4 regions of the Cellulosimicrobium sp. RS genome follow, and region 4 is predicted to be linked to each of the others. Evidence: riboswitches for the same ligand, from Rfam matches in the RefSeq annotation. Region 4 holds a riboswitch; each other region holds the start of a gene.
What was found. Region 4 has a riboswitch for thiamine pyrophosphate ahead of ACI769_RS13710 (ECF transporter S component). Riboswitches for the same ligand answer to the same signal wherever they lie in the genome.
Positions count from the first base shown of each region.

Region 1: it holds a riboswitch for thiamine pyrophosphate, as region 4 does, so the genes downstream of both, thiD (bifunctional hydroxymethylpyrimidine kinase/phosphomethylpyrimidine kinase) here and ACI769_RS13710 (ECF transporter S component) in region 4, are expected to answer to the same signal.
Region 2: it holds a riboswitch for thiamine pyrophosphate, as region 4 does, so the genes downstream of both, thiO (glycine oxidase ThiO) here and ACI769_RS13710 (ECF transporter S component) in region 4, are expected to answer to the same signal.
Region 3: it holds a riboswitch for thiamine pyrophosphate, as region 4 does, so the genes downstream of both, ACI769_RS15100 (thiamine ABC transporter substrate binding subunit) here and ACI769_RS13710 (ECF transporter S component) in region 4, are expected to answer to the same signal.

Region 1 is NZ_JBJXVU010000001.1:673,167-675,357, reverse strand. It holds gene ACI769_RS03060 (DUF4862 family protein) at 1-245, shown strand, start outside; gene thiD (bifunctional hydroxymethylpyrimidine kinase/phosphomethylpyrimidine kinase) at 309-1,280, opposite strand; TPP riboswitch at 1,274-1,368, opposite strand; gene ACI769_RS03050 (hypothetical protein) at 1,446-1,670, shown strand; gene ACI769_RS03045 (SDR family oxidoreductase) at 1,743-2,191, opposite strand, start outside.
Region 2 is NZ_JBJXVU010000001.1:45,876-48,066, forward strand. It holds gene thiO (glycine oxidase ThiO) at 1-799, opposite strand, end outside; TPP riboswitch at 789-891, opposite strand; gene thiE (thiamine phosphate synthase) at 936-1,649, shown strand; gene guaA (glutamine-hydrolyzing GMP synthase) at 1,692-2,191, shown strand, end outside.
Region 3 is NZ_JBJXVU010000009.1:211,797-213,987, reverse strand. It holds gene ACI769_RS15100 (thiamine ABC transporter substrate binding subunit) at 26-1,117, opposite strand; TPP riboswitch at 1,200-1,304, opposite strand; gene ACI769_RS15095 (ABC transporter ATP-binding protein) at 1,623-2,191, shown strand, end outside.
Region 4 is NZ_JBJXVU010000008.1:136,748-138,938, reverse strand. It holds gene ACI769_RS13720 (Rv2578c family radical SAM protein) at 1-12, opposite strand, end outside; gene ACI769_RS13715 (hypothetical protein) at 56-493, opposite strand; TPP riboswitch at 638-757, shown strand; gene ACI769_RS13710 (ECF transporter S component) at 861-1,565, shown strand; gene ACI769_RS13705 (ABC transporter ATP-binding protein) at 1,558-2,191, shown strand, end outside.

The sequences.
Region 1 (2,191 bases), on a different contig from region 4:
CGCTCCCTGGCCCCGACGAGTCGATGCTCGGCCCGGCCGAGGTGCGCGAGTTCCTCGCCGCGGCCGGGCCGGTCCCGCTCGTCGGCGCCAAGGTGACCACGCGGCCCGAGGACGCCCCGCCCGCGCAGCGCCTCGCCGTCGCGCGCGCGACGCTCGCCGTGCTCCGCGACGCGCTGGCCGACCTCGACACCGACCGCGGAGCCGACCGCAGGGCCGACCACGCAGCGAGCGGCCCCACGGCCTGAGTGCGTCCCGCGGCCCGGGCTCGGCACGTCGCAGCAGCCCGGGCTCGCCCGGTCGGCCCGGGCTCAGCCCGGCCGCACGGGCGCCGAGCGGTGCAGGTGGTCCACGGGCCCCCGGCCCGTCCCCACCCGCAGCGCGGCGCCGGCACGCAGCGCGCCCGTGAGCCACTCCTTCGCCTCGCGCGCCGCCTCCTCCCAGCTCGCGCGCTGCGGTCGCAGCGCCGCGAGCGCCGCCGAGAGCGAGCACCCCGTGCCGTGGGTGTGGGGCGTGTCGACACGCTCGGCGTCGAACGTCGTGACGGTGACCGCCCCCGGCGCGCGGCCCGTCGTCGGCCCGGGCGCGGGGACGACGAGCGCGTCGGGCGACGTGCGTCCGGTGAGGTGACCTCCCTTGAGCAGCACGACGGCGTCGCTCGCGGTCGCGTACGACGTCGCCTGGTGCAGGGCGTCGTCCCACGTCGTCGCGGGCTCCTGCCCGCCGAGGACGGCGAGCTCGGGCAGGTTCGGCGTGACGACGTCGGCGCGCGCCGCGAGGTCGCGCACGGCCTGCTCGGCACCCGCGTCGAGCAGGCGGTGGCCGGACGTCGCGACCATCACCGGGTCCAGGACGACCCAGGGCCGCGGAGCACCCGTGGCGGCGCGCGCCGCGGCGAGGTCGTCGAGCCACTCCCCGACGGCGCGGGCGTTCGCCTCGTCCGCGACCATGCCGATCTTCACGGCATCGACGTCGACGTCGTCGGACACGGCGTCGAGCTGCGCGCGCAGGAACGCCGGCCCGGGGACGTGCACCGACCGCACGCCGTGGGTGTTCTGCGCGACGAGCGCCGTGGTGACGGCCATGCCGTAGGCGCCGTGCGCGCAGAACGCCTTGAGGTCGGCCTGGATCCCGGCGCCGCCGGTCGGGTCGGTCCCCGCGACGGAGAGGACGCGGGGGCGGGACGGGACCGGGTCGGGCCGACGGCCCGGGTCGGGGCGGCGGTCACGGTCCACGGGGGCGGAGGCCGGGTCGGAGGTGTGCCGAGGCAGGGCGAGCGTCATCGCGCGGACATCCCTTCGCTGGTACGAGCCAGATCAGGTTCGACGGGTCTCATCTCAGCCCCGGTGCGGGGCACCCCGTGTCGCGGGCCATGCTACGCGGCGACCCGTGCGCTTTTCACCCGCCCCGAGGCGTGAGACGACGCGCGTGCACGCGTCTTTCCGGGTATGACGCAGCACGTCGCCCCCGCGACCCGCCCCTTCCTGCCGGACGCGGCCGTCCCGGTCCAGGTGCCCGCCCTCTGCACGACGTTCGACCGCGACGGCCGGCGGGTCGTGCTCACGGGCGTCGTCACGCACGACGCGGGCGGCCTCGTGGCGTTCGAGTACGAGCACCCCGAGCGGGGCCTGTGGCACGTGTGGGTCGACCGGGACACGTGCGTCCCCCTGTGACCCCGTGCCCGGACGCACGGACGCCGCCCGACCGGGGGGTCGGGCGGCGTCGGCCGTGCGGGGTGCGTGCGCTCAGCGGGCGGGGAGCTCTCCCGGCATCGGGTCGTCGGAGCCCCAGCGCGTGACGCGCAGCCGACGGCCGTCGGGACCGGGCAGCGCGACGCCCGCGCGGGCGGCCTCCTGGGCGGCCGCGCGGAGCGACCCGGGCGAGTCGTGCGTCACGCGCACGAACGACCCCGAGAACGCGTCGAGCTCGCCGCGGGCGATCGCGACGACCATCTCGACCGTGCGCTCGACGGGCGTCCACTCCGTGCGGCCCTCGTGCATGACCATGGACGCCGTCATGTCGGTCTGCACGACGCCCGGCGACACCTCGAAGGTCCGCAGCCCGAGCGCGTGGCCCGAGCGGTGGAGGTTCGCCCCGAGACGCAGGAGCGCCGTCTTGCTCGCGTTGTACGCGCTCGCGCCCTCCATGTCGTGCGAGCCCGCGCCGCTGTTGAGGTCGACGACGCGGCCGCCGC
Region 2 (2,191 bases), on a different contig from region 4:
GCGCGAGGTCCGGGCCCGCGTCGAGCCGCAGCGTCTGACCCTTCACCGGCCGCGTGGGCACGACGACGCCCGGCACGTCCGCGAGCAGGGCGCCCGACTGCCAGCCCGCCGCGACGACGACCGCACCCGCGCGGTGGAGCCGGCCCGCGTCGTCGTGCACGCCGACCACGCGCCCGGCATCGAGCGCGAGCCGGGTCGCGGACGCGCGGACGACGCGCGCCCCGGTGGCCGAGCCCGCACCCGCGGTGTCGCGTCCGCCGAGCGCGGCGAGCAGCGCGGCGTGCGTCGCGCGCGGGTCGACGGCGTGGTCCGCGGGGGCCCACGCCGCCCCGGCGACGCGCGGGCCCAGGTACGGCTCGCGTCGGCGCGCGTCGGCGACGGTGAGCTCGTGCGACACGAGACCGTGCGCGGCGTGCAGCGCGAGGACGCGGCGGAGCAGCGCGAGGTCGTCCGCGTCGTAGGCGAGGGTGAGCGTCCCGGCGATCCGCAGCCCGACGTCCACCCCCGTCGCCGCGCGCAGGTCCGCGGCGAACGCCGGCCACGCCGCGGCGGCCGCGAGGTGGAGCCGCAGGGCGGCCTCCTCCCCGAAGTCGGCCTCGGTCACCGGCGCGAGCATCCCCGCGGCGGCATGGGTCGCGCCCGCGCCCGGCGTCGGGTCGAGCACCGTGACGGTCAGGCCCGCGCGCGCCGCGCGCCACGCGACGGCGAGACCCACGATCCCGCCCCCCACGACGACGACGTCACGCGCGCCGTCGGGCACGACGGAGCGACCCGCGGACGGGTGGACGGACAGGCTCATGTGCGCTCCCTTCGCTGGCATGACCCAGATCAGGTTCGACGGTCGGCGGCGACGCCCTCTCAGCCCCGTGCGGGGCTCCCGTGCTGTCGGCCACAGTACCTCCTGCCGTGGGCCCGCCGAGGCTAGGCTCCCGCGGGTGAGCTCCGAGACCTCCACCACCCCGGCCACTCCCGCCCCGTCGGCAGGGGACGCCGCACGCGCCCGGCTCGCCGACGCGCGGCTCTACCTCTGCACGGACGCGCGCGAGGAGCGCGGCGACCTCGAGGACTTCCTGCGGGCGGCGCTCGCGGGCGGGGTGGACGTCGTGCAGCTCCGCGACAAGACGCTCGACGTCGCGCGGGAGCTCGAGCTCCAGGAGCTCGTCGCGCGCGTCGCGACGGAGCACGGCGCGCTGTGGGCCGTGAACGACCGGGCGGACGTGGCGTCGGTCACGGGCGCGCCGGTCGTGCACATGGGCCAGGGCGACCTGCCGGTCCCGGCCGTGCGGGCGCTGCTCGGCGCGGGGCCCGTGCTCGGCCGGTCCACGCACTCGGCCGCGCAGGCGGCCGCGGCGGAGGCCGACCCGGCGGTGGACTACTTCTGCGTGGGTCCGCTGTGGGCGACCCCGACGAAGCCGGGGCGGGCCGCCGTCGGCCTCGACCTGCTGCGGGACGTCGCGGCGACCCGGCCCGCGACGCCCTGGTTCGCGATCGGCGGGATCGACGCGGACCGGCTCGACGCGGTCCTCGACGCGGGCGCGACCCGGATCGTGGTGGTGCGCGCGATCACGGCGGCGAGCGACCCGGAGGCGGCCGCCCGCGCCCTGCGCGAGCGCGTCGCGGCGCGCGCCGAGGTGCCCGCCGACGCCTGAGACGCGGGACGAGCCCCGCCGCACGGCGACTATCCTGGACGGGTGACGTCACCCGCCACCGCTCCCGACACCCCCACCACCGCCGAGGTGGCCTCGACCCCGCGGCCCGTGCTCGTCGTCGACTTCGGCGCCCAGTACGCGCAGCTCATCGCGCGCCGCGTGCGCGAGGCCAAGGTCTACTCCGAGATCGTGCCGCACACCTTCACGGTCGAGCAGATGCTCGCGAAGGACCCGGCCGCGATCATCCTCTCGGGCGGCCCCTCGTCCGTGTACGCGACGGGTGCCCCGTTCGTCGACCCGGCGCTGTTCGAGGCAGGCGTGCCCGTCATGGGCATCTGCTACGGCTTCCAGGCCATGGCGAAGGCCCTCGGCGGCGAGGTCGCCCAGACGGGCCTGCGCGAGTACGGCGGCACCGAGGTCGAGGTGTGCGCCGCGGGCGTGCTGCTCGACGGCACGCCGCAGAACCAGACCACGTGGATGAGCCACGGCGACGCCGTGCACCGCGCGCCCGAGGGCTTCGAGGTCCTCGCGACGTCGTCGGG
Region 3 (2,191 bases), on a different contig from region 4:
GCCGTGGTCGCTCGGGGACCGGGGGTCAGTCGACGACCGTCGCCGTCCATGCCTTGATCCACTCGTCGCGGTGCGCCGCGACGTCGGCGGGCGCGACCTCGAAGGGCTCGTCGGCGAGCGGCGCGAACTCGGCCCAGCCGTCGGGCAGCGTGACGGAGTCGTCGGCGGGGTACATGTACATCTGGTCGGCGACGTCGGCCTGGAACGTCTCGCTCACGAGGAAGTCGAGGAGCTGCTGCGCGCCCTCGGGGTTCTTCGCGTTCGCGAGCACGCCCGCGTACTCGACCTGGCGGAAGCACGTGTCGAGCAGCGCGCCCGTGGTCGACGCGGAGCCGTCCTCGGTGAGCGTGAACGCGGGCGACGTCGAGTACGACAGCACGAGCGGGCGCGGCCCCGCGCCCTCCGAGCCGGAGAAGTCGACGTAGTACGCGTCGGACCAGCCGTCGACGACCTTCACGCCGTTGGCGCGCAGGTCCGCCCAGTAGTCCTCCCAGCCGTCCTCACCGAACGCCCCGACGGTCGCGAGGAGGAACGCGAGGCCCGGCGACGACGTCGCGGGGTTGGTCACGACGAGGAGGTCCCGGTACTCCGGCTTCGCCAGGTCCTCGAGCGTCACGGGCTCGGGGATCCCCGCGTCGGCGAACCACGCGTGGTCCACGTTGACGCACACGTCACCGAGGTCGACGGCGGTGAGCTCGCCGCCGTCGCCGACCGCGTACGACGCGGCGGACTCCGCGACGTCGGCGGGCGTGTACGGCTCGAGGACGCCCTCGTCGATCGCGCGCGACGCGAAGGTGTTGTCGATCCCGAACACGACGTCGCCGAGGGGCGAGTCCTTCGTGAGGATCAGCTGGTTGACCAGCGCGCCGCCGTCGCCGGGCGCGACCTGCTCGACGGTGAGCCCGCTCTCCTCCTCGAACGCGGCGAGCACGTCGTCGCTCACCGCGAAGGAGTCGTGGGTCACCAGGGTGACCGTGCCCCCGCTGCCCGACGACGCGTCGTCGCCCCCGGCGCCGTCACCACCCGAGCAGGCCGCGAGGGCGAGGAGCGCGAGCGTCGCGCCCACGCCGGTCGCGAGGGCCCGGCCGCGGCGGGCGACGGTGGTCGTGTGCTGCATGTGTCCTCCCTGGACGTTCAGGAGGGGTCCACCGGCCCGACGAGCCGTGCGCCGGGTGGGCGCGACGGACCGCGCGAGCAGGTGATCGAGATTCCCGACTTCCTCCACCGGTGCTAACCGGATCAGGTTCGAGGGTCTGCGGTGGTCCGCACTCTCAGCTCCTCCAGGAGCTCCCCTGTCGTTCACCGCGAGCCTACACCGGCCCCTCACCCGGAGAGTCCCCTGAGAGAACCCTGAGCACCGGCGGCCGCGGACCAGGGACGGTTCGGGGCCCGCCCCCGATGCCTCGGGCAGGCGCGCCGCGGGAGGGTCGGTACGGCCGCCGGGAGCCCCGGCGGCCACCACAGGACGACGCCGCCCGGCGAGCCACGACGCTCCCGCGCAGCGGCACGACGAGAGGACGGACGAGGACGTGACGACGACAGGTGCGGCACGGCGGAGCACCCCGCGCGAGGGCCCGCCCACTGAGGGCACTGAGGGCGCTCAGGGCGCTGCGCGACCCGCGATCGCGACCGCGCGCGGGCTGGTGAAGACGTACGGGCGCGGCGAGGCCGCGGTGCGTGCGCTCGACGGCGTGGACGTGGACGTCGAGACGGGTCGGCTGACGGCGATCATGGGCCCGTCCGGGTCCGGGAAGTCCACGCTCCTGCACTGCCTCGCGGGGCTCGACTCCCCCACGGCGGGGACCGTCGTCGTCGACGGAGAGACCGTCTCCGCGATGAGCGAGCGGCGCCTGACGCGCCTGCGGCGGACGCGCCTGGGGTTCGTCTTCCAGTCGTTCAACCTCGTGCCGACGCTCACGGCGGAGGAGAACATCGTGCTGCCGCTCGCGATCGCCCGGCGGCCCGTCGACCGGGAGTGGTTCGACCGCGTGGTCGACGCCGTGGGCCTGCGCCCTCGGCTGGGGCACCGACCCGCCGAGCTGTCGGGCGGGCAGCAGCAGCGCGTCGCGTGCGCGCGGGCGCTGGTGTCGCGACCCGCGATCGTGCTCGCGGACGAGCCGACGGGGAACCTCGACTCGCGCGCCGCCGCGGAGGTCCTGGGCTTCCTGCGCGCGTCCGTGGACGACCTCGG
Region 4 (2,191 bases):
GTCCCACCGCATCGCGCCATTCGAACAAACGTTCGAACGCGCTGTCAAGAGCGGGTCAGCCGTCGGCGGACCACGCCTTGAGCAGCGCCAGGTTCCCGAGGGGGATGTGGTGGCCGATGCGCGGGTGGTCCAGCGCGACACCGACGACCCCGGCCGCGCCGAAGGACGCGACGTAGTCGATCGCCGCCGGCACAGGTACCCCGAGCAGCGGCACGGAGCCTGTCTCGTCGTCCGCCAGACCGAGCGCCCGGGCCGCCTCGTCCGCGCGCGCGGCGCTGCTGTAGAGGCAGATCATGGGCCCCTGGTCCGCAGCGACGGCGTACGGACGGGGCTGGTCCTCGGACCCCCGCGCGATGAAGAACCACGTGCCGAGGCGCACCGTCTGCCGCCACAGCGCGATCTGCGCCGACGTGTCGCCCGCGGGCGCGCTCCGCACGGCCTCGTCGAGGCGGTCCAGCTCTGCGACCGCGGCGGAATCGTTGTCTCGGGTCATGCGCGCTGCCTCGTCCCTCGTGGTCGGAGCCCGTCCCCGGTCCGCGCGGGCTCCTCGTCGCCGTCACCTTCTCACGGCGGCCGGGCGTCCCGGTGGGTGAGACGCCGGGATTGTCCGGCGGGCGTCCAGGCCCTAGGGTCGGGCCGAACGCCCCCGGGGAGCGCACGAGCGCTGAGAGTGCAGGCCGGACACCCGTCCCCCCTGCAGACCCGTGGAACCTGATCTGGTTCGTACCAGCGAAGGGAGCAGGGCGGACGTCACCGTCCCCTGCCCGCTCGTGCCCGCGCCCCGCGCGTGCCGTCCGCGCGGGGCGCGGTGGCGCGCCGTCGTGCACCCCTCGCCCCGGGGGCCCGACGGAGGGAACCGCATGACCGAGCCCCGCACCACGCCGCCCCGGGCGACCCCGCCCACCGCCACGCCCGACGACCGACCCGACGGCGTGGGTCCCACGCCCGCCCCCCGGGACCGCGCCGTCGCCGCTCCCCCGAGCCGTGCCCGACGCCGCGGCCTCACCCTCCACGAGACGGTCCTCGTCGCCGTGCTGGGGGTCGTGTTCGGGTTCGTCTACTGGGCGTTCGTGCAGCTCTGGGCCCCGCTCCAGCTCGCGATGGGACCGCTCGCGGACCTCGCCGCCAACGTGCTCGCCGGCGCGTGGATCGTCGTCGGCCCGCTCGCGACGTACATCGTGCGCAAGCCGGGCGTCGGCATCCTCACCGAGACGCTCGCGGCGCTCGTCGAGGTGGTCTTCCTCGCGTCGCCCGCCGGCCCGCTGCTCGTCCTCGTGGGGCTCGTCCAGGGCGTGGGTGCCGAGATCCCCTTCGCCCTCACCCGGTACCGCCGCTACGGCTGGTGGGTCTTCGTCGCGTCGGGCGTCAGCGCGGCGCTCGTCACGTACGCGTTCAACGCGGTCCGCTTCGGCTGGCTCGGGCAGGACTACGCGATGCTCCGGCTCGGCGTGCAGGTCGTCTCGTGCGTCGTGCTGTGCGGGATCGCGGCGCGCCTCCTCGGCGACGCCCTCGCCCGCACCGGCGCGCTCGACGCCTTCGCGATCGGGGCTGACCGCCGTGGCTGAGGCACCGACCGCCGCACCGGACGTCACGCCGGACGCCGTGCCCGGCGACCTGCCCGACGCCGTCGCCGCCGCCGGCCTGACCGTCACCGTGGGCCACGACGGCACGCGCGTGCTCGACGACCTCACCCTCACCGTCCCCGCGGGCACCGGGCTGCTCGTGCTCGGCCCCTCGGGCTGCGGGAAGTCCACGCTGCTGCGTGCGCTCGTCGGCGTCGTGCCCCACACGCTGCCGGGCTCCGTCGCGGGGGACCTGCGCGTGACGGGCGTCGACCCGCGCGACACGACCCCGGCGGCGCTCGCCGCGCGCGTCGGCCTCGTCCAGCAGCGGCCGGGCGACCAGCTCTGCCTCGCCCGCGTCGACGACGAGCTGCGGTTCGCGCTCGAGAACCGGGCCGCGGACCCGCGCACGATGGACGCCCGCGCCGCCACCGCGCTCGCCGCCGTCGGTGCGGACCACCTGCACGACCGGCCGACCCACGCGCTGTCGGGGGGCGAGGCGCAGCGCGTCGCCCTCGCGGCGGCGCTCGTCGCCGACCCCGAGCTCGTGGTCCTCGACGAGCCGACGGCGTTCCTCGACCCGGCCGCGGCGCACGAGGTCGGGACGCTCGTGGGCGGGCTCGTCCGGG